DNA from 2 places in the Hydrotalea sp. genome. Region 1 is predicted to be linked to the other one. Evidence: riboswitches for the same ligand, from Rfam matches in the RefSeq annotation. Region 1 holds a riboswitch; the other holds the start of a gene.

Region 1 (16,199 bases):
CCATGTCCATCAATGTAAGTTAGGTTGTTAGTCCAGGTGCCAAACCGCCCCACTTGTGTATTGCTTTCTACTTCAAAGCCATAGTCGTGTTGCGCATCGCGATTAATATAATAGCTGTTGTAGTTAGCATCGGTATAAAAAATAATCAGGTTTTTAGTGTCGCGTTTAAAGGCGGCCAAACGCAGGCTCATTTTTTTATCGGTGCTTTGGGTTTGTAAACCAATTTCGTAGGTAACGCTGCTTTCAGGTTTTAAATTTTTATTACCATAAGCGCTATAGAGTTGGTAAAGCGATGGAATATTATACCCTGAAGAAATGTTGATGAACAATTTGGTGTTTTCATCAATAATGAATGAGGGATTAATAGTGTAAGTAGCATTGTTGCCATAAATGGAATGGTGATTAATGCGGCTGCCTACTTCAAAATTAAAGCCATGTAAGTTCAACAACAATAAGGAAGCATAGGCTGATATTTGGCTAACATGGGCGCTATCTTGTCCTAATTCCGAGGTGTAAGGGCCATAGGGTCCTGTGCTAAAATAGCTTTGACCGGTGTTTTGGTGTTGGTATTGCACACCTGCCACTAAGCGCAGATGCTGTTGCAATTGCACGTTGCCAAAGGTTTCCAAAGTAGTGGTATGGCCGGTATATTGCTCGTTAGAATAATTGAAGTATGGGCTAGAGACATACGTACTATCGTTGACGTAGTGGCGATTGCTTTGTTGATAACTACCTTGCAATGTCAAGTTAATTTTATTGTGTTGGTAATTCAGTGAGGCACCGCCTAAGTTGTTTTTGTTGCGTAAGGTATAATCTTTTTCATCGGTAAAAGCCCCGGCAGGCAGGTCGGTAAAATAATTGCTGAAGTTACCGAAAGCCTTAGCCGTTAGGTGTGGTGAAAAATGGTAACGGGTTTCAGCAATGACACTGTTTTGGGTAAAGCCATCGTTTTTAAAGTTTTGTTTGCCGGTACTATCGTAAGCGGCCGGAAATCCACCGCTGTTGATGTAATTGTATTGAACCAAATAATCCCATTTTTTCAGGGAGCCGCTGATGCCGGCGGCGCCATTGAACGTGTTATAAGTGCCATAAGCAGCATTGGCATTAATAGCTATTTTCTTTTTAGATTCTTTTTTCAAGAAAATTTGAATAACACCGGCAATGGCATTGCTGCCCCAAAGTGTACTTTGGCCGCCTTTTAAAATTTCAATTCTTTCAACCTGATCAAGGGGGATGGAATTAAGGTCGAATGAATTGTTGATTTGAGAAGGGTCGTATACCGGAACGCCATCAATCACAATGAGCATATTACCGGCTGTGGAGCCACGAAAATATAAATCGAGGTTAGTACCCAAGGCATTGTTACTGCCATTAATAAAAAAGCCTGCTTGGGTATTGAGTAAAGTAGCTAAGCTGCTGCCGGCATTGTTTTCAATGGTTTTGTGGTCAATTACCGTAACAATTTTACCGGTTTCAGCCGCTTTCATGGGCATTTTGTTGGCGGTTACCACCACCTCGTTTAATTGGCGGGTGGCCATGGTGTCAATTTGTGCGAAAGTAGAAAGGCATAGTGTTGATGCCGTTAAAAGGAGCATGAATGATTTGCTCATTGTTGTTTGTTTTTAAAAGTGAACAATGAGCTTTCAGGAAAATGAACAAACGGAGAAATATAAACGACCGCTGCAGTCAGTCTTTTACATTCCATGCTTTTCACCCGAAAGCCGTGAATGAAATACTCATTTTTCAATGAGTGCGTATTGGCAGGTCTTCTGGCTTAGGCTTAAGCACCTTCCCATTCCTTACAGAACAGTGGTTGTTTTGCTTTCTCTTTTTACAGAGGCCTTTACAGCTACGGGGATAGCACCGGATTTACACCGGTTTCCCTTTTAATCAGTATAAGGAACGAAAACCCTATGCTGAACCAAATACAGGGCAAAAATAGGAAATGAATTGATATGCCATTTTTTTATTTATCTTCCCTTGCAACAAATACTTTTATGCATGCGTAAGGGGCGACTAGAAGCATTTAGTGATGGCGTATTGGCTATCATTATTACCATTATGGTGTTAGAATTAAAAGTTCCACATATGGTGAGTTGGGAAGCATTGTTGGAAATATGGCCCGTATTTTTAAGTTATGTATTAAGCTTTATATATCTCGGCATTTATTGGAATAACCATCACCATTTATTGCAAGCGGTTGTGCAAGTAAACGGAAAAGTATTGTGGGCCAACTTGCACCTATTATTTTGGTTGTCGTTGGTGCCTTTTGTTTCCGGTTGGATGGGCGAAAATCATTTTGCTCAGTTGCCGGTAATTGTGTACGGATTTGTGTTATTAATGAGTGCTATTGCCTATTACATATTGGTTCGGGCATTCATTCAATTACATGGTAAGAAAACAGCTTTAGCTACCGCTATAGGTAACGATGCAAAAGGAAAAATTTCCGTGGTCATTTATGTTACAGCAATGTTGTTAGGCCTATGGAATGCCTGGCCGGCTTTATTTTTATATGGGGTTGTTGCGGTAATATGGATAGTACCAGATAAGCGAATTGAAAAAAAATTAGTACACGACGAACGAAATACGGAGGAGTGAAAAAAGAATAATTTTTGTGAAAATAGTGGGGAATAAAATGACATAGTTGATGAGGGGCATGCAATTGTTTATTATATTGAACGTTTTTACTAACACCTTATGCGCGGAAAACAACAATTAAACCTATTTAGCTTTACCATGATAGTGGTGGGACTTGTAATAGGGATGGGTATTTTTAGAACAGCAGCTACTTCAGCAAAAGATGCAATTAATCCTTCTGTATATTTCATAGCCTGGTTATTAGGCGGCTTTGTTGCGTTTTGTGGGGCATTAACCTATGCGGAAATAGGTAGCCGTTATCCCGTTACCGGAGGGTATTATAAAATTTTTTCTGTGGCTTATCATCCTAGTATTGCATTTGCCATTAATTGTATTATCCTTATCAGCAATGCAGCTTCATTAAGCGGAGTAGCATTAATAGGCAGCGGGTATATTGTTAAACTATTGCCCGGCAATCATTGGAATGATGTAGATAAAGCCATTATAAGTGCCATAGCCATTGTTGTTTTTTATGGTATTAATTTAATGGGTTTGAGAATGAGTGCTAAGGCACAAAATATACTTATGCTGATTAAGATTGGGATGATTGTATTGTTAATAGTGGCCTTATTTTTCCCCGTTATGCAACCGGCTGCTGTACAGCAAGCCAATGACGTTACCACAAATATGAGTTGGATTCAAAGTTTAGGCATAAGCTTAATTGCAGTTTCTTTTACTTATGGGGGCTATCAGCAAACCATTAATTTCGGGAATGAAATTAATGAGCCGGCTAAAAATATGCCTCGTGGTATATTCATGGGTATAGCCATTATTATTATTTTATATCTGCTGGTAAATTATAGTTATTATAAAATTATCGGATTTCATCAAATGAAGCAGGAAACAGAAATTGCTTACGTATTAATTCACAATGTGTTTGGCGTTCGAGGGGCAGAAATTTTTTCCTTCTTTTTATTTGTAGGTGTACTTTCTTACGTCAATGCCTTGCTGTTAAGCAACCCAAGGGTGATGTATGCCATGAGTGATGAAGGTTCGTTACCAAAAATATTTGGCAAGCAAAGCAGTAATAATCAGGTGTTAACGGTTTCTTTAACCGTATTTACGGCTATGTGTATTATTATTCTTTTGTTTGCGCAAACTTTTGAAAAGATTTTGAATTTTACCATCTTCCTCGATTCGTTTGGAATGGTGGGCTCGAGTGCCACTATTTTTATTTTGCGACGTAAAACCAAGCATTTAGACAATACCGGCATTTATAAAATGAAGTTGTATCCATTGCTGCCCATTATTTTTATTGCCGCTTATGTGTTTGTGTGTGTCAGCATTATTATTCGCACCCCATTAACGGCATTGGTGGGTGTATTGGTATTAGCGGCGTTTATAATCTTGTATTTTATTTTTCATAAAAAGCAGCATGATAGCAGAACCTTAACCCCATAAAAAAATTTGTATGAATAACGAACAGGATATTTCCTACATATTGAATGAATTGGGAGAAGAGAACGACCAGTATTTTAGGGCTGTTACACCACCCATTGTTCAAACCTCTAATTTCTCTTTTAAAACGGTGGCCGATTTGCGTAATGCTTTTGCTAATGAATATAGTACCTGGTTGTATAGCAGAGGATTAAATCCAACGGTGAAAATATTATCGCAAAAGCTGGCAGCATTAGATGGTGCCGAAGATTGCTTGGTATTGAATAGTGGTGCAGCAGCCATATTTGCGGCTGTTTTAGCCAATGTAAAATTGGGCGATCATATTGTAAGTGTTGCAGGCGTTTACACTTGGGCCAGGAAAATGTTTGAAGAAATATTGCCACGTTTTGGCGTAACCCATAGTTATATTGATGGGAGTGTAATTGAAAACTGGCAAAAGGCCATTCAGCCCAATACAAGCTTGTTTTATTTAGAATCACCGAATAGCTGGACCTATGAACTTCAGGATTTAGCTGCCGTGGCTGCATTGGCCAAACAACACCAAATTGTTTCAGTTATTGATAACAGTTATTGTACCCCTTTATATCAGCAACCCATTCAAATGGGTATTGATATTAGTATTCAATCTGCTACAAAATACATAGGTGGTCATAGCGATGTGGTAGCAGGAGTATTAAGTAGCAACAAAGCCATGATAGAACGTATTTTTAACAGTGAATACTTAAATATTGGCAGTGGCATTCAACCATTTAACGCTTGGTTACTCATTCGCGGGTTACGAACCTTGCCCATGCGATTGGCGCATATTACCCAAACTACGCAACGGGTAATTGATTATTTAAAAACAGAATCATTGGTTGAAAAGGTAATTTTTCCATTTGAGCCCAATTTTCCACAATTATCGTTGGCGAAACAACAAATGAAAGGCGCCTGTGGATTGTGTACCATTGTATTAAAGCCATTGCCCATACAAGCCATTGAAACATTCTGTAACGCTTTACAGCACATTCGCATGGCTGTAAGTTGGGGTGGACATGAAAGTTTAGTAGTACCCCGGTGTGCAGGTTTTGCAGAGGCAGAATACGATGAGCAAAATACCGAACATAGAATGTTGCGTTTATATGTGGGGCTTGAAGACGCTGATTATTTAATAGCCGATTTACAACAAGCCTTTAAAAAAGCCGCTGCTCCTGTTCATTAAACCATTTATCTAAAATTTCGTGTTGCCATTTCTATTCTGTTATTTTTGTATAGAATAGAGCATGGTTGATTACCCACTTTGAGTGGCTGTTTGAAGTTGTATTGTTCAAAAAAATAAAATAATGACTGCATGAAATATTTGTTTTTGTTCATTTTTGTTTCCTCCACAGTGCTAGGTTACGGACAAACTACTGAAAAGTGGACGTTGCAGCGCTGTGTTGAATATGCCCTAAAAAACAATATTTCAGTTAAACAAGCCGATGTGCAGGCAAGGTTGGCTGCCTTACAGGTGAAACAAGCTAAATATTATCAAATTCCAACTTTATCCTTAGGTACAGGAGTAGGTGTGCAATTTGGTCGTTCTATTGACCGTACTACCAACATCTATACGAATACCCAGGCCTTGTATCAAAATATTCAGGCCAATAGTAATGTAACTGTGTATAACTGGAACCGATTAAAAAATAATGTAAGCGCAGCACAGTTCAGTGCGGAAGCTGCTTTGGCTGATGTGGAAAAAGCCAGTAACGATGCGGCTTTAAACGTAGCTACTTATTATTTGCAGGTATTAAGTGCCAATGAACAAATTAACATTAGCAAAGTACAAATTCAGCAAACACAAACCCAGCTTGATATTACTAAGAAACAAGTAGATGCCGGCGCCTTGCCTGAGCTAAACCAAATTGAATTGGAAGCACAATTAGCTAATGACAGCAGTAATTACATTGCCGCAAAAACTACCTTTCAGCAAAGTGTATTACAACTAAAAGCTGTTTTGAATTTAGATGCTGCCGCCCCTTTTGAAGTTGATACACCCGATGTATCCACCATACCCTTAGAATCATTTGCTGATTTACAGCCGGAAGTGGTTTATGCTTTAGCATTGAATAATCAGCCTTTGCAAAAAGGCAATTCATTTCGTTTAAAAGCAGCACAAAAAAATATGCAGGTTGCTAAAGCAGCACTTTATCCTACATTGGGGTTTGGTGTTAGTTTAGGAACTAACTTTTATAATTCATTTAATCAAATTGATGGTTATACTTTTAATGGATATGCGCCCATTACCGGTGCAGAGCCTATTGTAAAAATTGGTAGTGCTAATTACTATGTGCAAAATCCCGTTTTTTCTGTAACACAATCAAAAAAGAATTTTGGACAATTGTGGCAGGGTTGGTCCAATCAAATCACCAACAACTTTGGTCAAGGCTTGGGAATTAACTTAAGCATTCCTGTATTTAATAACGGGCAAAGTCGCATAGCTTACCAACAAGCTAAATTAAATATCAAGAATACCCAATTGCAAAATGAGTTGGCAGACTTTACTTTAAAAAACAATATTTATACTGCCTATACCAATGCTGTATTAGCTGCTGAAAAGTTTAATGCCGGTAAGAAGAGTGTAATGAGTGCTCAAAAAGCATACGATTTTGCTTTAAAGCGTTATGAAATTGGTATGCTTGGAACCATTGATTTAATTACCAATCAAAACAACTTGTTGAAAGCAAAACTGCAGCAGGTAGCCAATGAATATGATTATATTTTTAAAATGAAATTGCTGGAGTTTTATAAAGGAATGGGCTTAAAATTATAATTTACTTACCATAAACATCATTCAACTTACTTATATAAAAATAACTGTATGAATAAAAAACTGCTTTGGACCATCATTATTCTAATTATTTTGTTAGGTGCCTTATGGGGTTTAAAGGCAGCTGGTGTGATTGGTAAAGATGAAGGGATTAAAGTTTCTGCTGAAAAAGCACAAGTAAGAACTATTATTGAAAGTGTAAATGCTAGCGGTAAAATTTATCCTGAAGTGGAAGTAAAAATTAGTCCGGATATTAGCGGTGAAGTAGTTGCCTTAAATGTAAATGAAGGCGATACGGTAAAAAAGGGGCAAGAGTTGGCGAAAATATATGCTGATATATATGTTACACAGCGCGACCAAGTGGCAGCAATTGTTGCACAAGCGCAGGCACAAGTGGCTAATTTACAAGCTAGTTTGGTTGGATTAAAAGCTACTGTTGACCAAACAGAAGCCAATTATAAAAGACAAAAAAAATTATTAGACGATAAAGTAATTAGCCGTCAGGAATTTGAAACAGCAGAACAAGCCTATCGTTCAGCAGAAGCAAATTATAATGCTGCCATTCAAAATATTAATGCCAATAAAGCTAATATTAAAAATGCACAGGCACAGTTGGCAAAAGCAAATGAAGATTTATCACGCACCATTATTACTGCACCCATTAGTGGCGTTGTAAGTTTGTTAAGTATTAAAAAAGGTGAAAGAGTAGCCGGTAATAGTTTTAATGTAGGAACAGAGATGATGCGCATTGCTGATTTAAGCAGTATTGTTGCACAGGTTGATGTAGGCGAAAATGATATTCCAAAAATACAAATTGGTGATACCGCTTTGGTAGAAATAGATGCATACAATGATAGAAAATTCAAAGGGATAGTATATAAAATTGCAAATCCAGCTACTAATGCTTCTGCAACTGCAACCGCTTCCTCAACCGATGTTACCAATTATAAAGTACATATTCGTTTGTTACCAGAAAGTTATCAGGACTTAATAGTAAAAGGTCGTTTCCCTTTTAGGCCCGGTATGAGTGCCAGCGCTGATATACAAACCCGCACTGCGCCAAATGTATTAAGTGTTCCTTTGAATGCCGTTACAACAAGAGAGATGAATGCTGATTCCACAAGCAATGCTGCTGGTAATAAAAATATGCAGAATGCCAGCAATTCCGATAGTACTCAAGAAGTAGTATTTGTAATACAGAAAGACGGTACCGTTAAAATGACACCTGTTAAAACAGGTATTCAGGATTTGAATTATATACAAGTTACCAGTGGGCTTCAAGCAGGGGATGAGGTTGTTACAGGCCCATATTCAACAGTAAGTAAGTTACTAAAGAATAAAGATAAGGTGCTAATAACCCCGAAGGATAAATTGTACGAAGTAAAACCATCCAATTAACACAATTAATCTATTCAACATAAACCGGCTTTATTCATTGGCCGGTTTTTTTGTGTAGAAATTGTAATACCCATTGCCTTTCTGTATGTTTGTCGTACTCAAACAAATTGCCTATGCAAATTGGTATTATAGGAAGTGGAAGTTGGGCAACAGCTATTGCCAAAATTTTAACCGATAATGAACATCACATTAACTGGTGGATAAGAAATGATAAAACCATTCCATACATTCAACAAAGGAAACACAATCCGCATTATTTAAGCAATGCTTATTTTAATACACAGTTATTAAATATGTCGGCCTCCATTCAAACTGTAATTGAAGACAGTGATGTAATTGTTGTAGCCATACCTTCTGCATATGTAGCTGATGCTTTTCATCATTTGCCTAAAACAGTTTTAAAAAACAAATACATTATTTCAGCCATAAAAGGTATTTTACCCCTTCATAAATATTTGTTTCATGAATATTTGCAAGCACATTTTCAATTTCCTTTACAACAATATTTTACTTTATTAGGTCCCTGCCATGCTGAAGAAGTGGCTGCTGAAAAATTATCGTATTTAACATTTTCAGGTATTGATAAAAATGTTACACAACAATTGGCCGCATATTTTAAAACACCTTACATCAATACAGAAACAAATACAGATGTAATAGGCGTGCAATATGCTGCAGTACTTAAAAATATTTATGCATTAGGTGCCGGCATAGCACATGGTTTAGAGTATGGCGATAATTTTTTAAGCGTGTATATTGCTAACTGCGCATTAGAAATGAACCGTTTTTTAAAGGCAATTACAAATAAAGAATCTGATAAAACGGATGATAATGATTATGCCGCTTCAGTATATTTAGGCGATTTGTTGGTTACCTGTTATTCCCTTTTTAGTCGTAACCGAACTTTTGGCAATATGATTGGGAAAGGATACAGCGTAAAGGCGGCTCAGTTAGAATTAAATATGGTAGCCGAAGGGTATAATGCATCCAAATGTATGGTATTCATTACTGAACAATACCAAACATCACTTCCTATTGTGCAAACCATTTATGAAATATTGTGGGAGCATTTGCCCGCGGATGAAGGTTTCCAGAAAATAGAAACTTTATTAGTGTAACTAAGTAGTTTCAAATAAATCGGCGGCTATGCCATCGGCGTAAAGCATACCTTTTGTAGTTAACCGTAATTGTTGTGCCTCGGGTAACCATTCCATAAGATTATGGTTTATCCACTTATCCGCATTCCTCAATAATGCCGCTTTGTGTTCTGGAGAAAAAAGGTTAGATAACTGATTGAAATAAATTCCTTCTTTCATGCGCAATGCAATCATAATTTGTTCATTCCTTTTTTGAGAAGGAGTTAGTTGTTCTATTTCGGCAGGTATTGTGCCTTTTTCAATACTTTGTAAGTACAAACTATTGTTGGCAATATTCCATTGACGCCATTGACCATTGTAGGAATGAGCGGAAGGGCCTAACCCTAAATAAGGAATGCCTTTCCAATAACTGCTGTTATGCTTGCTTTCAAACCCGGATTTGGCAAAATTAGAAACCTCATACTGTTGAAATCCCGCATCCGGAAGCCATTGCATGAGTAGTTCAAATTGTAACGCCTGTTCATCAACATTAATATCAGGTAAAAGTTTTTTTTGAATGGCATTACTTAAGGCAGTCTTTGGTTCAACCGTTAATGCATAGCAAGATAAATGCTGAATGGGAAGTTGTGTAGCTTGTTGTACATTTTGTAGCCATGCTGCAGTTGTTAAACCCGGTATGCCGTATATAAGGTCAATGCTAATATTATGAAATGAAGCTTGGTGTGCCTGTTCAATTGCCCTGATAGCCGAAAGTGCATTGTGTGATCGGTTCATCCATTTCAAATCTTCTTCTCTAAACGATTGCGTTCCGATACTTAAACGATTAATACCGGCATTGCGCCATGCCTGCAGTTTTTCAGGTGTGCAATCATCGGGATTTACCTCTAGGGTAATTTCTGCTTCGTTTGCAATGGAAAAATGTTTTTGAATATTATTGAGTAAAAAGTTAATCTGTTCCCAGCTTAATAATGAAGGTGTACCGCCTCCAAAGTAAATGGTATGAATGGTTGAATTGGATAAAAATGCTTGTTGTATATGTATTTCATTGGCAATGGCCTGCACCATTTGAGGTATGTTGTTTTTGTTTACTGAAAAATGGAAGTTGCAGTAATTACATGCTTGCTTACAAAATGGGATATGTAAATAAATACCTGCCATATTAATATTTGAATAACATTAAGCCTGCAAATTTACAGGGCTATTTTTGTAAGGCTTTTTTAAAAATAATTTAGATACCAAAAAATGGGTGATGCCATAAGGCTTATCCCTATTTTTGCGCTTCATGCAACGGAAGGCCATTTTGTTTTGCTGTATTTATTTACTATTCGTATGGGTGAATGCGAAGGCACAAACCGATACGGACAAACAACTGCCTGCCATTCAACAACTTAATACGCATAGGCCTGCTTTAGAAAGCACCATGGTGAAACAGGCAGTAAAAAAAACTAAGCGCCCCATTATTACTGGCAGCGTAAAATTTTTGAAGGCTGATACAAGTAATAAAATAGCTATTGATACAATCAATGCGCTTCAAAATAATGCAGTTGTAAAGGATAGTGTTGGGCAACTTACTACTCAAACACCAGCTGTTAAACAAATTGATACCAGCACTTATGCTAAATGGATGCCTGCGCCATTCCTGCCGTTCAATCAACCGCCATTTTATCAAATAACCGTGTATAAACAAATTATTGATAAGGATGATTTGTTTTATGTGTTGTGTGGTGTTTTATTTTATTTAGCTTTATTACGACAACTGTTTTCAAAATATTTCAACAGCTTATTTGCTTATTTTTTTCAAACCAGTTATCGACAAAAACAAATGCGGGAGCAAATGGCCCAAGGACAATTGTCTGCCCTATTATTCAATATTTTGTTTATTGTTAATGGCGGATTATATATAGCATTGGTTGCACAATTTTATGGAATAAGCATTGCTTCATTTTGGTGGATTGTGCTTTATAGCAGTATTCTTTTAGCCATTATTTATGGGGGAAAATTTGTTTTATTACAATCTGCCGGATGGATTTTTGCCATAAAACAGGCAGCAAATCAGTATAGTTTTATTGTTTTGTTAATTAATAAAGTGGCTGCCATATTCCTTATACCCATTATTTGGTTGTTGGCATTTTCTAATCATTCTATCGCTGCTATTGCATTACAAGTAAGTTTTGGTTTATTAGCTTTTTTATGGTTGTATCGTTTTTTTATTAGCCTGTCAGCCTTTCGTCGGGAGCTGAAAATGAATGGCTTGCATTTTTTCCTGTACATTTGCGCCGTTGAAATAATACCTGTGTTGTGTTTGTACAGGTTAATGTTCCTGTATTTACAGAAATAGTGTTTAACTTTGTAGACATTTTAGAAGATTCGCATGGCAAAAAAAGCAACTAAAAATTCAAATGTTGTAGACTTTAAACCGGTAAAAAAAATTATCATTGCTCAGCCCAGACCGGAAAGTGAAAAATCACCCTATTTTGATATTGAAAGGAAATATCAAGTGCAGTTTGTTTTTGAACCTTTCATTCGGTTAGATCCTATTACAGCAAAAGAGTTTCGTAAACAAAAAATTGATATTGCAACTTTTACTGCTATTATTTTTACCAGTAGGCATGCAATTGATCATTTCTTTCGTATTTGCGAAGAGATGAAAGTATCTATTAGTCAGGATACTAAGTATTTCTGTATTACAGAGGCCGTGGCTTTGTATTTGCAAAAATTTATTTTGTATAGAAAACGCAAAGTTTTTTATGGCGCTGATGGCTCTAATAAAAGTTTGTTTTCTGTAATTAACAAACACAAAGAGAACGAAAACTTTTTATATGTGTGTAGCGAAAATCAGCAGGATAATGAAATTGTGAACTGGCTTAAAACCAATCAATGTGAGTTTCAATTAGGGTTTATGTATCGTAGCATTAGCAATGATATTAAACCATTGTTTGCTAATAATGACGTTGATATGGTTTGTTTGTTTACGCCAAGTGCTGTACGTTCTATTTTCGATAATTTTCCTAATTTTCATCAAAATGGTACGTTAATAGGTGCTTTTGGTAACAATACGGCGAAAGCTGTTGAAGAAGCAGGTTTAACCCTCAACTTAAAAGCCCCTGATGTGCATATACCCAGTATGACAGCTGCTATTGAGCATTTCCTTACCAATAACCAACCTGTTAAATAATTTCATTTTAATAGATAATTCAAGCCCTTGTAAAAGGGCTTTTTCTTTTTATGTAACTTGCCTTACATTTAATAGCATGCAACATACCAATCGCTTAATACACGAGAGCAGTCCTTACTTATTGCAACATGCCCACAACCCGGTAAACTGGTATCCTTGGGGCGAAGAAGCTTTACAAATGGCCAAAGAAAAAAACCTTCCTATACTTGTAAGTATTGGCTATTCTTCCTGCCATTGGTGCCATGTTATGGAAAAAGAAAGTTTTGAAAGTGCAGATATCGCTGCTATAATGAATGAGTATTTCGTGAATATAAAAGTGGATAGAGAAGAAAGGCCTGATTTGGATCACATATATATGGATGCTGTACAAACCCTAACAGGAAGTGGTGGATGGCCCCTCAATGTATTTTTAACACCGGATACACAACCTTTTTTTGGCGGTACCTATTTCCCACCGGAACGAGCACATAACCGAATGAGCTGGAAAGAGGTATTGTTGGCTGTACACAAAGCTTTTACCGAACAACGCGATGCGGTTGAACAGCAAGCACAACAATTAACCCAACATATTAAAGCAGCCAATGATTTTGGCCTTTCAACAGAATTAATTAGTACTGAAACAAAAGAAACCATCCAAGCAATTGAAACCAATATTTTGCAAACAGCTGATACAAAATGGGGTGGTTTTGGTAGGGCACCCAAGTTTCCACAAACAATGGTCATTCGTACATTATTACGCATGTATTACCATAGCCAATCAGAAAAGGCTTTGCAACAGGCTTTATTGAGTATTGACAAAATGGTGCAAGGCGGAATTTACGATCAAATTGCGGGTGGCTTTGCCAGATATAGTACCGATACGGAATGGTTAGTGCCCCATTTTGAAAAAATGTTATACGATAATGCTTTATTGGTTGAATTGCTGGCAGAAGCTTATCAAATTACACATAAATCAACCTATCGGCAGGCAATGGTCAATACCATTGAATGGATGGCAGAGAATTTAATGGATGCCAAAGGCGGTTTTTATAGTGCCTGGGATGCCGATAGTGAAGGGGTTGAGGGTAAATATTATGTTTGGAAAAAAGCGGAAATAGAAGCCTTATTAGGAGAAGATGCACCCATTTTCTGTCAATTTTATGGTGTAACACAGTCCGGAAACTGGGAATATGGTCACAATATTTTATGGATAAAAGAACCTATTGAAGTATTTGCAGAAAAAAATAACTTATCGGTTGAGGTTTTAGCCCCAATTTTGGAAAAAGGAAAGCAAAAATTATTAGCTGCCCGTTCCAAAAGGGTAAAACCAGGTTTGGACAATAAAATATTACCGGGCTGGAATGCTTTAATGATACAGGCTTTGGCAAAAGCATATGCTGCAACAGGTATGGAAGCCTTCAAAAAAAGAGCAATTGAAACCATGCAAGTTTTGGAAAATAAGTTTAAACAGGAACAACAATGGCTGCACCAATCCAATAACCACCGCCAGTCATTACCTGCTTTTTTGGATGATATTGCATTTATCATTCAGGCCTACATTGCATTACAAGAAATTACGGGAGATGCTACTTATTTAAATAAGGCAGAATCCTTAACCGAACAGGCAATACAAAATTATTCGGATGAAGAAAATTTGTTTTTTTACTTTACTTCAAAACAGCAACCGAATGTCCTTGTTCGTAAAAAAGAACTATATGATGGTGCTACCCCTAGTGGAAATGCTGTAATGGCGTTTAATCTGCTCTATTTAGACACAATATTAGATAAGCCCGAATGGGGGCAACGCAGCAGGAAGATGATAGCTTCGTTGATGAAGCCCATTGTCAATTATCCCACATCATTTGGCTATTGGACACTTGTTATTTTGCAACAAAGTTTTCCCATAAAAGAAGTAGTTTTTACAGGCGAGGAGGCTCAAAACTTTATCGCTCCCTTTCTAAAAAACTATATTCCGGACAAAATTTTTCAGGTTTCTCAAAATTTTAAGGAAGGTTTTCCATTATTAGAAGGGAAAGATTTTAATTGTAAATCAACCTTTTACGTTTGTGAGAACTACAGTTGCCAGAAACCGGAAACAAATTTTGGAAATTTTTTTTCTCAATTTCAATTAAACCATTAATTTGCATGCTCCCTGTTTATCCCTCCTGGAAAATAAATTAGTAAAAAGAACGTTAAGTAAATGCATCATTGAACTTTACTCAAAAAAAATTTAAAGTAAAACTAATTTAACAAAGTAGCATGATAGCTATTGAATGCTATATATTTGTCAAATTCTATTGAGCAATTATGAAGAAGTACCATTATAGTATCTTGTTGGTGTCGCTGGTTACTGTGGGTTTTACTGCTTGTTTTAAAGGAAAAAGCAAAAACCCCCTAGACGATGGCCAGTTACACGGAGTGGCCCCCGGTGGAGGTAAAAGCATGGGCAAACCTCGCGGCATGGTGTATATTCCCCCCGGAACCTTTCATATGGGTCCAAGTGATGAAGACATTAATTATAACTATACCGCCCGTAATCGTCAGGTATCCATAGCCGGTTTTTGGATGGATGCCACTGAAATTACCAATAACGATTATCGTCAGTTTGTTTACTGGGTGCGCGATTCTTTGGCTGCCAAGGAATTGGGGTATTACAAATCATCAGCCGGTGCTACAGGTGGCGATTCTGCCATTGCTATTGATTGGAATAAAGCTCGTACCATTAAATATGATGCTTCTAATTTAGAAAAGCTGGGTAATAAATTAATCTTGGCTCCGGATAATCGTTTATATGGCAAGCCCGATGTAGATCCTAACAAATTATTATATCAAGTAGAAACATTCAATCTATTTGAAGCTGCTAAACGCGAAAATGCAGGCCAACCTCGCAGTAAGTTTATTGTACGATACCAGGTTCCTATTTATCCCGATACATTAGTATGGATGCGAGATTTTTCTTATTCCTATAACGAACCAATGACCAAGCGCTATTTTGCTCATCCTGCTTTCGGTAATTATCCGGTAGTAGGGGTAAATTGGAAACAGGCTGTTGCATTCTGTCACTGGCGTACACATATTCAGAATGCTGCATTAGAAAGAAAGAAAATGGCAGTTGAAAGTGATTTTCGTTTACCAAGTGAGGCAGAATGGGAATATGCTGCAAGAGGTGGTAGAACCAATTCAATGTATCCTTGGGGTAACTATTATATTCGCAACAAGAAAGGATGTTTATTGGCTAACTTCAAACCTGGTCGTGGAAATTATGCGGAAGATGGTGGTTTTTATACAGTTCGTGTAGATGCTTATTGGCCTAATGATTACGGATTGTACAATATGTCTGGCAATGTGGCTGAATGGACTAATTCCTACTTCAATGAAAGTGCCTATAACTTTATGTCTGATATGAATCCAGATGTTCGCTATGAAGCCAAAGATTCTGATCCGCCTTTAATGCGCAGAAAGGTGGTGCGTGGCGGTAGTTGGAAAGATGTAGGTTATTTCTTACAAACCAGCACCCGTACATTTGAATACCAGGATAGTGCAAAATCTTACATTGGATTCAGATGTGTAATTGATTTAGCCCCTCGAATGAAAAAATAGAAAACCTAAACCTGCGAATTTCATTGATTAAAACTTTAATAAATTTTACGAATACTACCGGCGATAACCTTCGCAAGGCAGTATTTTATTAACCTAAACCCAGTAAAAATTTAAACTCACGTATTTA
Region 2 (16,199 bases), on a different contig from region 1:
ACTAAACTGCCTGCAACGGCGCGAACAATACGTTCTCTCATTTTTTATATTTTTTAAATTAGAAAATTAATAACTGCTGACCTCAACCGGTACAATAAATGCACGGATGGGAAATGCACTGGGCGTTTCATTATTAAACTTCTTTACTAAGTCTAATGCCTGTTGTGCTTTATCATCATCAGTAAAACTGAAAAAGAAGAGTGCACTGGTTTGTGCATCGCCACTGGCAAACCAATTATTTAATACATAATTATTGTGTTCTGATTTATGGCCAATGGTATCGGTAACACTAAATACCGGCACTTTGGCTTTTTCGAGGATATGGGTTACAGCCAGTAAATCCTCTTTAATACTTGTGATGACTAACATTTTCATATACCATTGTTTTAAAGGTGATTATTGTGTGATGGTATTTTCGCCATCAGGTTGTTGATTGGGGTTAATAGGTTCAGGATATTTTTTACGCATCATTTTATAATACAACAAAGGCACTACTAATAAAGTTAAGAAAGTTGATGTAATGGTTCCGCCCATTAATGAAATGGCCAAACCTTGGAAAATAGGATCAAACAAAATAACTATAGCACCTAAAGCAACTGCACCTGCAGTTAATAAAATTGGCGTAGTACGCACAGCACCTGCTTCAATAATAGCTTGCTTTAACGGAATACCTTCACGTAAACGAATATTAATAAAGTCAATTAACAATACCGAATTCCGCACCATTACACCCGCTAAGGCAATAAAGCCAATCATAGATGTTGCAGTAAAGAAGGCGCCCATCATCCAGTGTCCAATAATAATTCCGATTAATGATAAAGGTATGGCAGCCAACATAATAATAGGTACCGTAAAGTTTTGGAACCATCCTACTATTAGCATATAAATAATGATAATTACTACCACAAATGCAATACCTAAATCGCGGAACACTTCATAGGTAATCTGCCACTCACCATCCCACTTTAGTGAGAAATGATCTTCTAACTTAGGCGCATGGGTATATTCTTCTTTCAATGTATAGCCTGCAGGGAGTTTAATACCGTTTAGCTTGTCAGAAATATCACTCATTGCATAGGAAGGACTTTCTAATTTTCCTGCCATATCAGCCGTTACATAAACAACGCGCTTTTGATTTTTTCTGTAAATGCTTTTTTCTTTAATGCCGCGAGTAATAGTTACCAAATCACCCACAGGAATTGCCATACCCTGTTGATTGATGATTTTTAAATTTTTTAATGCATTAATATCCGATTTATCAGCATCACTTAACTGCAATGAAATATTAACAGGATCATAGCTTGCCGGAACATGTAAGGTACCCACATTGCTGTTTGAAAGTGCAGCATGCATGGTAGCTACTACCTGTGCAGGCGCAATACCATAACGCATAGCTTTTTCTTTATCAACATCAAACTTATATTCAGTTTGGTCATGTTCTACTCTCCAATCAACATCAACTACATCGGGCGTTTGAGTAAATAGCTTTTTAATTTGACGAGCAATTTCAATTTGCTGCCTGTAATCGGGTCCATAAACCTCTGCAACCAAAGTAGATAATACCGGTGGTCCGGGTGGAACTTCAACTACTTTAACATTAGCATTGTACTTCTTGGCAATTTCCTGAATACCGGGGCGCATACTTTTAGCTATAGCATGGCTTTGCTCTTTCCTATCTTCTTTCTTAATTAAGTTCACCTGAATATCAGCCATGTTATCGCCTCTTCTAAAGTCGTAATGGCGCACTAATCCGTTAAAGCTAATAGGGCCGGAGGTACCGATGTACTCTTGATAATTCTCAACCATAGGTTGTTGGGAAACATATTCAGCTATTTCTTTAGTAACTGCTGCAGTTTTTTCTAAGGTTGAACCTTCAGGCATATCAATTACAATCTGAAATTCATTCTTATTATCAAACGGTAACATCTTAACGGCTACTGCCTTTGTGTAGAACATCATCATGGATGCCATTAATATTACCACAATGCTAATCATGAATGCCCAACGCTTCCAACGGCTTTGCAGCATGGGGTTAATAAAGGATTTATAAATTTTATAAATGCCTGTTTTTTCCAATACTACCGGTGGTTTTTCTTTTCCATGCTTTTCCTTTTCACGTAAGAATAAATAACCAAGGTAAGGTGTTAAGGTTAAGGCTACAATTAATGAAAGCATCATGGCAATAGAAGCACCAATTGGCATGGGGCTCATGTACGGACCCATTAATCCTGATACGAAAGCCATTGGCAATACTGCTGCAATTACTGTAAAAGTGGCCAATATAGTTGGGTTACCTACTTCATTAATAGCATAAATAGCAGCTTGCAAAGGGGGCAGACGCTTCATTTTAAAATGGCGGTGCATATTTTCAGCAATAATAATAGAATCATCTACTACAATACCGGTAATAAACACCAGCGCAAATAAAGTAATACGGTTTAATGTATAATGTAAAAAGTAATAAGCAAACAGGGTTAACGCAAAAGTTACAGGTACAGATAAAAATACTACTAAACCACCTCTCCAGCCCATGGCCAGCATTACAAATAAAGTAACGACTACTATGGCAATAAACAAGTGAAACAATAATTCAGATACTTTTTCTGAAGCGGTTTCGCCATAGTTACGAGTAGTGGTAATATGCACATCGGCAGGAATTACCTCAGACTTGATGTGATTTATTTTAGAAAGAATTTCTTCTGAAATCTGCATAGCATCAGCGCCCTTTTTCTTGGCAATAGAAAGTGTTACAGCAGGATAAGCGGAAGCATAACGGGTATCTTTTGACGTATCAGCCTTGCCATAACCAAAATACACATACTGACTGGGGGTTTCCGGACCATCCACAACTTTTGCTACCTGACGTAAGAAAACAGGTTGCTGTTGATTAGTGCCAATAATTAAATTCGCAACATCATCAGCATTGGTTAAAAAATTACCTGTTTCAACTGCGAATGCAGTATCGCTTTTTAGTAGGCTGCCGGAAGCTAATTGTGCATTATTACCCTGCATTTGTTTGGCAATACTTAAAAAGTCAACATGGTATTCCGCCATTTTATCTTTGTTCAACAGTACTTTCACCTCACGGCTACGTCCGCCAATAATATTAACAGCAGACACATCAGGTATCTTTTTTATTTCATTGGTTAAAACCTCACCCATTTGTCGTAGTGCATAATCATCATACTTATTGCTCCACAAGGTTAGCCCTAACACAGGCACATCATCTATGGCACGAGTTTTTACCAACGGCAGTGTTACACCTTGCGGCAACTTGTCCATATTCTTCATTAACTCATTATACAATTTTACTAATGAGCGCTCTACATCTTCACCCACATAAAACTGAACAATCAGCATAGCCCTACCCTGCATGGTAGTTGAATAAACATATTCCACTCCTTTTACATTCGAAATAATTTTTTCTAAAGGGGCAGTTACTTTTGTTTCAACTTCTTTAGGTTCAGCACCGGGGAAACCCACCAACACATCAGCCATTGGCACTTCAATTTGGGGTTCTTCTTCCCGCGGTATTAAATAGGTACTGTAAGCCCCTATCAATAAAAATGCAATCATTAACAGAATAGTTAGCTTACTCTGTATGAATGCTTTGGCAATATTTCCCGCAAATCCTTTTTCCATAATAATATTTAATAATTTAAAAAACTATTCAATGATTGCTCAATTGTTATTTAATTTCTTTTACCGGAACACCATCGGCTAATTTGCCGTTGGCAGATAGAATAAAGGGTTCATCTTTGCTTAAACCTGACAACACCTCAACTTCATTCCCCATTTGTTTACCTAAACGAACCCAACGCAATAAAGCAGTGTGATTGGCGGAAACGGTATATAAGCCGGTTAATTCATCTTTTGTTACAATAGCAGATACAGGCACCATAACCGCATCACTGCCGGTATTAACAACAGAAACATTACCTTTGATCGGTAACTGTGCAGTAACATACATACCGGCATATAAACCTGCTTTCTCATTTTCGGGTATAGCTACCTTAACCATATATTGACCACCAGTGTATTGCGCACTTTCACTGATTTGTGTTACTGTACCTTTAATACTTTTATTAATGGCTTGAATGTATAATGGTACTACGTTACCCATTTTTACATAATTAATTTGCGATTCGGGAACTGCAATACTAACTTGGAAACTGCCTGATTTTTCAATAGTAAGCAAAGGCATTCCGGGGTTTGCCATACTTCCGGCATCAGCCATTTTTTGAGTTACCACACCACTAAAAGGTGCAGTTAAATTGGTATAAGCCAACATGGCATTTACTTCATTACGCATTTGCTTAGCAGCATCTACTCTTGATTTTGCAGCATTGTATTGCAGGGTTACATTATCCAATTCTTTTGCAGATGCACTTTGTTGTTGGTATAAAGCAGTAAAACGATCGTAATCTTTTTGGGCATTACGCAACGCAGCTTCAGCTTCGGCAATCATAGCATCGGCTTGTGCACGTTTAGCCAATATATCCTGATTACTAATGGTAGCAAGTAATTGACCTTGTGAAACATGGTCGCCCACTTTTACACGCATGGATGTAATGTACCCCATTACCCTTGTGCTAATATTGGCACTTTGTACCGCTTCAATTTGTCCGCCTAAGCTTAATGCATTTTGTGTTGCAGCATTAGGCATAGAAAGTTTTACCTCAATAGGAGTAACAACAGTAGTTGTTTCAGCTTTTTTTTCATTGGAAGAACAGGCAGTTAATAATATACCTGTTAATGCCAACATAACGGTAGTGGTTTTTACATTTTTATTCATCTGCATAATTTTTTAATTGTATAAAACCTGATTGTATAAAACCTGATTGTATATTTTATTGTCAGGCAGGTTTAATTGTTGATTAATTTTTAGTGTTATTGGAAGTTTGGGTTAAAAATTGTAAATAAGCTTGCGTAGTTTGATAATTAAACTGTGCTTGGGCTAAGCCTAATTTTTGTTGTGCCAACTGCGTTTCAGCCATTAGCACATCAGTAGTCTTTACCAATCCTTGTTCATAGCGATTTTGTAAAATTCGCAAAGCCTCACTTGCTTGTTGTATGGCAGATTGTTGTTGAGAAATTTGATAGCCTGCATCATGCAAGTCGCGATAAGTTTTGTTCAACTCAAGTTGGCTTTGTTCTTTTTGTTGAGATAATTGTTGTTGCAACTTATTACGTTCAAGTGTTTGTGTTACTATAGTATTTTTAGTTCGGTTACCATTAAATAAATTCCATGATAATTGCACACCGGCTAAATAAGCATTGGCACCAAAACCAAACATACTTTTGTCATTAAGTTGATAATTACCAAATGCATTTAGTTTTGGCAAATAACTCATTTTACTGCTTTTAATCATCAGGTTACTTGCTTCAATAGCAGTTTGCATGGCCATAAAATCGGCACGTGCTTCAGGAACTTTAGTAATAGAATCACCGGATAATGTATTATCAAATACAACTTTACCAATGGTATAGGTAGTTCCGGTTGGGGCGCCCATTAAAAAACTAAGATAATCGCTGGCATTTTTAATATTGCTTTTAGCATTAGCCAATTGTGTAGTTACCATGTTTTCATGTACCTGTGCATTCAACAAATCAGACTTTTGTACCAATCCCTGATTAAAATAGTTTTGTGTTAATTGGTACATAGCATGCGCCGTTTGCTCCGCTTCTTTCAACACTTTTACGGCATCGTATGCCAATTGTAATTGCAAATAGGCTTTTTGCACTTCAAAAGCAATATATTCTTTAGTGCGCTTTGTTTTAAACTGATAAAGTTCTGTTTGCTTTTCGGCACCTTTACGCATATAAAGCATATCTAAATTTACCAATGGCTGCTGCACAGATAATTGCGTAGAAAAATCGGGTGTGCCGGAAGGATGATTCAATAAATCCGGATTAAAATCAGCTTGCGTAATGGTTTTTTGTTGTAACTTAAAACCAAAGGCATTTAAAGGATTATTGGTGCTCATAGCTGTATAGGATAAGCCAACCTGAGGTAAAAAAATGGCCGAAGTTTGCTTATAATTACTTTGAGCAATTTGTTCGTCAATACCGGCCAGTTGTATAGCTTTATTGTTGGCTTCAGCCCGTGCAATAGCATCGGTAAGTGTTAGCAGCTGTGTGCTATCCTGTGCCAATACCGTTTGCTGAAATAAAAGAAAACATAGACCAATAAAGGCATTTAATAAGTACTTCATTCTGTTCAATCTTAGCATTGCGTTAAAATTTATTGCAAAATTATTCTGCGCAATTAGCCTGTACTGTGACATATATCACCCTTAAACCCCAATAATTATTCAACAATGCAACAATTGGGCTTATGTGATAAACATCACTAAAGCATAGTATGAAATGAAGTAATTTTGCTTAAAATTGATACAATGGCAACAAAACACCTAACCACTCAAGAATTTAAAGATCAAATTTTTGATTATACAAAAGAGCAGGAATGGAAATACCAAGGAACATTACCTGCAATTATTGATTTTTATGCCGATTGGTGCGGTCCTTGTAAAATGGTAGCACCTGTATTGGAAGAATTATCAGATGAATATGCCGGAAAATTGAATATATTTAAAGTGGATACTGAAAAGGAACAAGAATTAGCCGCAGTATTCGGCATTCAAAGTATTCCTACTTTTTTATTCATTCCTGCACAAGGTCAGCCCATGATGCAGCCAGGCGCATTACCTAAAAAAGTATTTAAACAGGTAATTGATGAAGAATTATTACCTGTAACACAAGCAGAAAAATAGCAAGCAAAAACCCGGTTGATTAATAACCATTGTGCCCGACATTTATTTGTATTTAAGCATTCGTTTAAACAGTTAAGCTATGATAAAAAATTTTTGGGATCAACGTTATAGTGAAAATGAAACTGTATATGGTGATGAACCCAATTTATTTTTTAAATCATTTATCGATACAAACAAACCGGGCACAATATTATTACCCGCCGAAGGGGAAGGCAGAAACGCCATTTATGCCGCACAAAAAGGGTATACCGTTGACGCCTTTGATTATAGCGAAGTGGCGCGCAATAAAGCACTAAAAAAGGCTGAAGCGTTGGGATTATCTAATATTCATTACGAAGTAAAAGATATTGCCGATTTTGAACCAACAAAACAATATGATGCAGTGGCTCTTATTTACGTGCATTTACCCGAACCGCTTCGAAAAGCTTTTCACAGCAAAATAGTAAACGCTATAAAGCCGGGCGGCTACTTGGTTTTAGAAGCGTTTAGCAAAGAACAAATTCAATTTAAAAGTGGCGGCCCTGCAGATCCTGCTTTATTATATGATGCACCATCCTTATGCGCCGACTTTCAATTATTACACATTATAAGTTGCGGCCAAAAACAAATTCAATTGTCAGAAGGAAAATTTCACAATGGCACTGCTGATGTACTTAGGCTTATAGCCCAAAAGTTGTAAATTGTTTTACTAAGCCTACAACGTTACTTTATTGGCGTACTTTTGAAATAGAATCATGGCCGGTAATTATGGGCAGTAAAAAAATATTGATTATCTACATTTTATTATTGCTTTATTCCTGCAATAACCAATCACAACAAATAAAAGCGATTGATTTAGATACTATAGCCAATACCATTCCTACTGATGAAGCACAACAAGTTCAGCCATCTGTGTTTGATAGAGTAGCAGCATTAAAAAAATTAACGCCTTTTTCTCCTGCACAATTAAAGAGCATTTTACCCAAGCAATTATTACAATATCATCAAACTAATTTTGAGATTACTAATCAAAACGGTTACTCAACCGCAAAATTCACTTTTTACAATACCAATCAAAACAAAGCATTTCAATTAACAGTTATTGATTGCGCCGGCGAAACAGGAGCCAACATTTACTACTTACAATATTTAACCCGGTTAAATATTCAATCTGAAACAAATGATGGCTATACCAAACAATTTGACTTATTCGGTCAAAAAGCCATAGCATCTTATCAAAAAAAATTGAATCAGCATGAATTAACATTTTTTAACAACGAAAGGTTATTAATTCAAATGTCAGCAAAACACATTGATATTCATGAAATGAAACAAATAATTAGTGCATTAGAATTTTGTATACCTTCTTAATCCTTTATATACACCCTTTTTTAATTAGTACCTTAAAAAAGTATACTGTTTTTTTTCACAAAACACCCACAATTACGCAATGTTGAATAAAATTCATTCATTAGTATGATTATCATTTAACAAAAAAACTTAAGAGTATTTTTTTCATTACTGAAAAAAATATGTTTTCAACATAGGGTTAATAACAATTTTGTACTTCATGCAAAACCTTAATTATTTTGCTGCCCGGTTTAAGGTTTCCTTTGATATGGAATGAAAAGGGAATCAGGTGTAAATCCTGAACTATCCCCGTAGCTGTTACCCAATTAAACATGCTTTGGCGTTTTAAAACCACTGTTTTAAAAAAATGGGAAGGTTGCCAATTCATGGGAAGTCAGAAGACCTGCCTTTTACCAATGAAACAAAACGCTTTCGGGCGAAAAGCGGGTGTAGCCAAGTATACTACAAAAAAGTAATATACGCTTCCCCTCTTCAGCCCTAATATAAAATATGTTATTGTATTATTTAAAAAATTGAATGCTATGGACAATAGTAATGAAGTGTTATTGAAAGAAAACAAAGACCGGTTTGTTATTTTACCCATTAACTACCCTACTATTTGGGAAAAATATAAACAACATGAAGCCAGTTTTTGGACTGCAGAAGAAATTGACCTAAGTGCCGATTTAAAAGATTGGGATAGTTTAAATGATGGTGAAAGACATTTCATATCGCATGTATTAGCCTTTTTTGCTGCCAGTGATGGTATTGTAAATGAGAACCTGGCTGTAAATTTTATGAGTGAGGTACAATTGCCTGAAGCAAGATGTTTTTATGGTTTTCAAATTATGATGGAAAATATTCATTCTGAAACCTATGCTTTGTTAATTGACACCTACATTAAAAACCCGGAAGAAAAAAACCGTTTATTTCATGCCATTGATACCGTACCTGCCGTAAAGAAAAAAGCAGAATGGGCACTACGTTGGATTACCAATGGCAGTTTTGCTGAAAGGTTAGTTGCTTTTGCAGCAGTTGAAGGTATTTTCTTTAGTGGCAGCTTCTGCTCTATTTTCTGGTTAAAAAAACGCGGACTAATGCCGGGCTTAACCTTCAGTAATGAATTAATATCACGCGATGAGGGCTTACACTGCGAATTTGCCTGTTTGTTATACAAAATGCTTACCAACAAATTAACCGAACAACAAGTAAAAAATATTATAACCGATGCCGTAACCATTGAAAAAGAATTTATTACCGATGCCTTACCGGTTGATTTAATTGGAATGAATGCCAAACTAATGCAACAATACATTGAATTTGTTGCCGATAGATGGTTGGTTGAATTAGGCTATTCAAAAGTTTACAATGCCACCAACCCCTTCGATTTTATGGAAATGATTTCACTACAAGGCAAAACTAACTTTTTTGAAAAAAGAGTAGGTGATTATCAAAAAGCCGGTGTTATGAGCAGCAACATCAATGCTCAAGCTTTCAAGTTAGATGAAGATTTTTAATATCCTTTTGAAAATAATTAAAATATTATATATATGCATGTAATTAAAAGAGACGGAAGAAGAGAAACAGTTAAGTTTGATAAAGTAACAGCCCGCATCCAAAAACTTTCCTATAGCCTTAGTCCTATGGTGAATGTAATTGATGTGGCCAAAAAAACTATTGAAGGTATTTATGATGGTGTAAGAACAGAAGAGTTAGACAATTTAGCTGCCGAAACAGCCGCATCGCTTACCATTACACATCCTGATTATGCAATTTTAGCTTCACGCATTGCTGTAAGTAACTTACACAAGAATACCATTAAAAGCTTTTCGGCTACAATGCGTTTATTGTACAATTACACTGATAGTCACTCCGGCAAAAGAATGCCATTGATTGCTGATGATGTTATGGAAGTAATTGAAGCCAATGCTGAATTGTTAGATAGTACAATAATATATGATAGAGATTTCGCTTTTGATTATTTTGGCTTTAAAACATTAGAAAAATCATACCTGTTAAAAATAAACGGTAAAATTGCTGAACGTCCTCAACACATGTATATGCGTGTTGCTTTGGGCATTCATAAAAATGATGTAGAAAGTGCTATTAAAACTTATCATTTATTAAGTGAACGTTGGTTTACCCATGCAACACCTACATTATTTAATGCCGGCACTCCCAAACCTCAAATGAGTTCGTGCTTTTTGCTAACCATGAAAGAAGATAGCATTGATGGCATTTACGATACTTTGAAACAAACAGCAAAAATTTCACAAAGTGCCGGAGGTATTGGGTTGGCCATTCACAACATTCGCGCTACCGGAAGTTATATTGGTGGCACTAATGGTACCAGCAATGGCATTGTTCCCATGCTTAGGGTGTTTAATGATACAGCCCGTTATGTTGACCAAGGTGGTGGTAAAAGAAAAGGGGCATTTGCCATATATTTAGAACCTTGGCATGCCGATGTGTTTGAGTTTTTAGAATTAAAGAAAAATCATGGTAAAGAAGAACTAAGAGCCCGCGATTTGTTTTATGCCCTTTGGATTTCAGATTTATTCATGAAACGCGTAGAAGCCAATGAAGATTGGAGTTTATTCTGCCCCAATGAAGCCCCTGGTTTATGCGATTGCTGGGGAGAGGAATTTGAAAAATTATATACCCAATATGAGGCAGAAGGCCGTGCACGTAAAACCGTAAAAGCACAGGAATTATGGTTTAAAATAATGGAGTCGCAAATTGAAACCGGCACTCCTTATATGTTATATAAAGATGCTGCCAACCGTAAAAGCAATCAACAAAATTTAGGCACCATTAAAAGCAGCAACCTATGCACAGAAATTATTGAATATACTTCACCAGATGAAGTTGCTGTTTGTAACCTTGCCTCATTAGCCTTACCACGTTTTGTAGAAGATGGGCAGTTTAACCACGATAAATTATTTGAAGTTACTTATACCGCCACTGTTAACTTAAACAGAATTATTGACCATAATTATTACCCCGTTGAAGAAGCCCGTAATTCCAATTTAAAACACCGCCCCATTGGTTTAGGTGTGCAAGGTTTGGCCGATGTATTTATTTTATTACGATTACCTTTTGAAAGTGAAGAAGCAAAAAAATTAAATAAAGAAATTTTTGAAACTATTTATTTTGCAGCCATGACGGCTAGTAAGGATCTGGCTATTAAAGAAGGTACTTATGCCACTTATGAAGGATCACCACTATCAAAAGGGATTTTCCAATTCGATATGTGGAATGTTACACCTTCTAACCGTTGGAATTGGGAAGAACTAAGGCTACAGGTTAAACAACATGGTGTTCGCAACTCTTTACTGGTAGCGCCCATGCCTACAGCCTCTACTTCACAAATATTAGGAAACAATGAATGTTTTGAACCTTATACTTCTAACATTTATACCCGCAGGGTTTTAAGTGGCGAATACATTATTGTAAACAAGCATTTGTTGAAGGATTTAATACAATTGGGTTTGTGGAACAACACCATGAAGAATAAAATAATTGCCAATAACGGTTCTATTCAAAACATACCTGAAATTCCGACAAATATAAAAGAGTTGTATAAAACCGTTTGGGAAATAAAACAACGCACTATTATTGATATGGCTGCCGACCGTGGCGCTTTTATTTGCCAATCACAATCGCTTAATTTGTTTGTGGATGCACCGAATATGGCGAAGTTAACTTCTATGCACTTCTATGCATGGAAAAAAGGATTGAAGACAGGCATGTACTATTTGCGTTCTCAAGCAGCCACACAAGCTGTTCAGTTTACCGTAGAAAAACAGGCCGAAGTAACTGCTCAACCTGTTATTCCTGTTCAAGAAAATCCAGCTGAATCAGATGTTACAGCTACTGTAACAGAAGGTGCCGTATGCACTATGCAAGAAGGTTGTATTACCTGTGGTTCTTAAAATAAAATTTTGCGAATAATAAAAGCCCGTTGTAATTACTACAGCGGGTTTTTTGTTTTTATCACTTCTTTTGTTCAATCATTTCAAATATTTAGCTTGTTTAGTACAAACAAAGCATACAGAATAGAAAAACATCAAGCAACTTTACTTGCATCAAATTGTAAGCAATGAATTATTCTAACGCAGCGCATCCATTATTATGCTGGGATATAGTAGTAGAGGGTATGGCACGCCGCAGTCAATTACACAAAGATTTACAAGCTTTGAGAAAAATACATCGGCTGAATAACTGGAGTCATATTCAGTTTGCTTACCATGAGGCATTAATTTGGGAAAATAAAACCATTATTGTTACCAATACCCAACTACAAATCATTTACGCTACGGAAAATTTATTGGCTATGAATGGCTATCATCCATTGGAAGTTGTTGGCAAACGTCCCGCCATTTTTCAAGGCCCCGAAACCTCAGTAGAAACCCGCAAAACAATTAAAATGGCAATTGAAGCATTACAGCCTTTTAATACCAGTATTATCAATTACAAAAAAAATGGCAGCAAGTATACTTGTCATATTGAAGGTTTCCCAATTTTTGATACACGTGGAAAATTGGTCAACTTTATGGCTATTGAAAAGGCTGCTTAATTTCCAAATTGCTAACAATTAACGAAGCGGTTAATTTATTGTAATATTGTAGCATGAAAAAAGTGCATAATATTATTTTCGATTTGGGAGGTGTTTTTATTAATCTTGATTTTCAGAAAACAACACAAGCTTTTCAACAATTAGGTATTCAAAACTTCCAACATTTTTTTTCACAAAATCATTCTAATGAATTGTTTATAGCTTTAGAAACCGGCAAAATTACACCAAATGAATTTTTTGAGTCGCTTAGAAAAACAACCGGTATTAATGCCGACAATCAAACCATAACTGAGGCATGGAATGCCATGCTCTTAAACTTCCCACCGGAAAGAATTGAATGGCTGAATAAAATAAACAAACAATATCCCGTTTATCTGTTTTCAAACACCAATATTATTCACTACAATAGTTTTATGCAGTTGTTTCAACGCGATATTGGAATGCAGAACTTTAATGAGCAGTTTGTAAAAGCCTATTATTCCCATGAAATGGGCATGCGAAAACCCGATGTAGATGGTTTTGAATATATTTTGCAACAAAACAATTTAAAACCCGAAGAAACTTTGTTTATTGATGATACATTAGCCAATATTAATACTGCTAATGCTTTGGGCTTTCAAACCATTCATTTAACAGCACCACAAACGGTATTGGATTTGCGTTTATAATTCTATAACCATTGCTTCATATGGACGTAAGCTTATCTTAGGCTGTAATGTTATTGTTTTTCCAACATCGGTATAATTAGCTAAAGCCACTTTTCCCTGCCCTTTCATATGGTTGTTATTAAACGTAGCATTCTTGGTTGAAAAATTTAGTAGTATTAAAAATTTACCGGCACCATCCTCACGAGTATACGCATATACTTGGTCATTGTTTTTATCCAATAAAGTATATTTTCCATATATCAAAGTTGTATGTGTGTTTCGAAGCTGTACCAGCTTTTTAAAATAATTCAAACAACTGTTAGGATCTTTTTCTTCAACAGCAACATTTATGGTTTTGTAATTTGGATTTACCTTAATCCAAGGTGTACCGGTAGTAAAGCCTGCATTAGATGAAGTATTCCACTGAAAAGGTGTTCTGCCGTTATCACGGGCACCAAAGGCAAAATTTTTTAACAAAGCTTGTACATTTCCTCCGGTTAACACTGTATGCTTGTATGCATCTAAAATTACTTTATCGCGATAGTCATTGATGGAAGTAAAATTAGGATTCGTCATGCCCAGTTCATCCCCGTTATAATAGAAAGGTGTTCCCCGCATGGTTAAAATAAAGGTTGATAACATTTGTGAAGAATGCGCACGAAAGGCTGGAGCATCATTACCAAAACGACTAACCATTCTTGCTTGGTCGTGATTGGCTAAAAATACCGCTAACCAACCGCTATGTTCAAAAGCACTATCCCATTGTGAAAAAACGGTTTTAAAATGCAGCAAGCTATATCCGTTGGGTTTTGCAATATCTACTCCATTAAAAGCATAAGCTAAATTCAATTCGTGACGATTGCTATCTACCAAGTTATGTGCATCTTCAAATGTATTACCGGCTCCCTCAGCAACACTCATTACATCATACTTGCTAAAAATTTGTTGATTCATTTGTTGCAGATATCCGTGCAAATTTCCCTGCATGGCATAATAACGGTTAAAGTCTTTTTCAAACCCTTTGGGAAACATTGGGAAGGTGGTATCTTTTGCCACAAACTGAAAAGCATCTAACCGAAAACCATCTATACCTTTATCGGCCCAAAAGCGCATAATATCATATACTTCCTCACGCACTTCCGGATTTTCCCAATTTAAGTCGGGCTGCTTGTCAGAAAAGTAATGTAAGTAATATGCATTGGTTAACGAATCATATTTCCATGCATCATGGTTAATATCAAACAAACTAAAGCGATAGGGAGGCTTTCCATTTTCTGCATTCCACCAATGATAATAATTACGATAGGGGCTTTTACGCGAACTGCGGCTTTTTTTAAACCACTCATGTTCGCTGCTACTATGGTTTACTACTAAATCCATCACCAATTTAATACCACGGCGATGCATCCCATTTAATAAAGAATCAAAATCGGCCATGGTACCATACTCCGTATCTATTTTTCGGTAATCACTAACATCATAGCCATTATCAAAATTAGGTGATTGATATATGGGATTTAACCAAACCACATTAATGCCCAAACTTTTTATATAATCTAATTCTGAAATAATTCCCTTTAAATCGCCAATGCCGTCACCATTACTATCCTTGAAGCTACGAGGATAAATTTGGTAAACAATAGCACTCTTCCACCATTTGGGCGAAGCAGATTCTTTATTATTTTCTACTTGTGCTTGTGTATGGATGGCCAATAAGCAAGAAACAGAAACTGCTATGGCGGCAATATATTTTTTCATATTAGCGGGAAGATTTTGCTGAATTGGTTAATAACTTAAAAATAAAGATTAACCTTGGCCTATTTTTTTAGTTCTTCAAAGTCAATATAATCTCCCTCCTCATTGGAGGCATTATTTTTAGTACTAGAAGTAGATGGGTGGTTGTTCGAACTAAATTGCTGTTCTTCCTGTTGCATAGCATTAATTTTTTGTTTCATTTGTGATGTTGCTTTGCCGATGGGAACAACTAAATCAAAAACAAATTTGTACAGCAAATAAAGTACACAGCCCCAAAGAATAATTTTAAGCATAATGACAAAATTACACGAATGATTGAAAAGTATAAAAACACCGGCATTTTTTAACCATTTCCATTTTAACGGATACTTATTTGGTGAATAAACATTTTATTCATTACATTTGCATTGGAAAAAAAACAAAAGGAAGGGAACGAGCACGTTCCCTTCTGCTTTATAGGTATGTTAACAGAATCACCCATAGAACAAATTACCGGCATTGTAAACCAAATGCTGGAATCGGAACCAGGCTATTTTTGTGTATCGGTTAAAATTAAACCCACACAAAACATAAAAGTATTTTTAGATGGCGATAACGGATTACCCATTGAAAAATGCGTTTATTTCAATAGAAAACTTTATCAGTTAATAACTGAAGCCGGCATTTATCCGGAAGGCGAATTTAGTTTGGAGGTTTCCTCGCCCGGCGTTGGTGAGCCGCTACAATTACATCGGCAATATGTAAAAAATATTGGCAGAAAAGTAGAAGTTGTTTTTAAAGATGATACCATGAAAACCGGCACTTTGCTGGCAGTTACAGATAATGATATTTTAATAGAACAAACCATTGGGAAAGGCAAAAAAGCAACAACCCAGCAGGTTTTAATACCATTTAATAATATAAAAACAACAACCGTTCAAATTAAATTTTAACCACCATCGGGCATAAAGGCTTATTGCCTGAAGCAAGACAAAATCATTGAATTATGGCAAGTATTAACCTCATTGACGCATTTCAGGAATTTAAAGACACTGAAAACCTTGACAGACCCACGTTAATGAAAGTGGTAGAAGATGTTTTTAAAACCTTACTACGCAAAAAATATGGTAGCGACGA

What was found. Region 1 has a riboswitch for cobalamin ahead of ACP5P5_RS10360 (TonB-dependent receptor plug domain-containing protein). Riboswitches for the same ligand answer to the same signal wherever they lie in the genome.
Region 2: it holds a riboswitch for cobalamin, as region 1 does, so the genes downstream of both, ACP5P5_RS09715 (ribonucleoside-diphosphate reductase small subunit) here and ACP5P5_RS10360 (TonB-dependent receptor plug domain-containing protein) in region 1, are expected to answer to the same signal.

What each region holds. Positions count from the first base shown of each region.
Region 1 is NZ_JBMFQT010000013.1:56,586-72,784, reverse strand. Features, by position in the region: partial or broken gene ACP5P5_RS10360 (TonB-dependent receptor plug domain-containing protein) at 1-1,610, opposite strand, end outside; cobalamin riboswitch at 1,744-1,941, opposite strand; gene ACP5P5_RS10355 (TMEM175 family protein) at 2,002-2,598, shown strand; gene ACP5P5_RS10350 (APC family permease) at 2,698-4,038, shown strand; gene ACP5P5_RS10345 (trans-sulfuration enzyme family protein) at 4,049-5,236, shown strand; gene ACP5P5_RS10340 (TolC family protein) at 5,366-6,826, shown strand; gene ACP5P5_RS10335 (efflux RND transporter periplasmic adaptor subunit) at 6,875-8,221, shown strand; gene ACP5P5_RS10330 (NAD(P)H-dependent glycerol-3-phosphate dehydrogenase) at 8,335-9,339, shown strand; gene hemW (radical SAM family heme chaperone HemW) at 9,340-10,476, opposite strand; gene ACP5P5_RS10320 (DUF4271 domain-containing protein) at 10,601-11,656, shown strand; gene ACP5P5_RS10315 (uroporphyrinogen-III synthase) at 11,690-12,493, shown strand; gene ACP5P5_RS10310 (thioredoxin domain-containing protein) at 12,570-14,612, shown strand; gene ACP5P5_RS10305 (SUMF1/EgtB/PvdO family nonheme iron enzyme) at 14,780-16,072, shown strand; gene gldL (gliding motility protein GldL) at 16,199-16,199, shown strand, end outside.
Region 2 is NZ_JBMFQT010000012.1:30,931-47,129, forward strand. Features, by position in the region: gene ACP5P5_RS09675 (YgaP family membrane protein) at 1-41, opposite strand, end outside; gene ACP5P5_RS09680 (hypothetical protein) at 67-375, opposite strand; gene ACP5P5_RS09685 (efflux RND transporter permease subunit) at 397-3,642, opposite strand; gene ACP5P5_RS09690 (efflux RND transporter periplasmic adaptor subunit) at 3,689-4,801, opposite strand; gene ACP5P5_RS09695 (TolC family protein) at 4,878-6,233, opposite strand; gene trxA (thioredoxin) at 6,399-6,773, shown strand; gene ACP5P5_RS09705 (class I SAM-dependent methyltransferase) at 6,853-7,452, shown strand; gene ACP5P5_RS09710 (hypothetical protein) at 7,539-8,123, shown strand; cobalamin riboswitch at 8,340-8,527, shown strand; gene ACP5P5_RS09715 (ribonucleoside-diphosphate reductase small subunit) at 8,645-9,619, shown strand; gene ACP5P5_RS09720 (ribonucleoside-diphosphate reductase subunit alpha) at 9,653-12,037, shown strand; gene ACP5P5_RS09725 (PAS domain-containing protein) at 12,205-12,681, shown strand; gene ACP5P5_RS09730 (HAD family hydrolase) at 12,735-13,349, shown strand; gene ACP5P5_RS09735 (glycoside hydrolase family 13 protein) at 13,344-15,086, opposite strand; gene ACP5P5_RS09740 (hypothetical protein) at 15,146-15,376, opposite strand; gene ACP5P5_RS09745 (ribosome maturation factor) at 15,545-16,015, shown strand; gene nusA (transcription termination factor NusA) at 16,069-16,199, shown strand, end outside.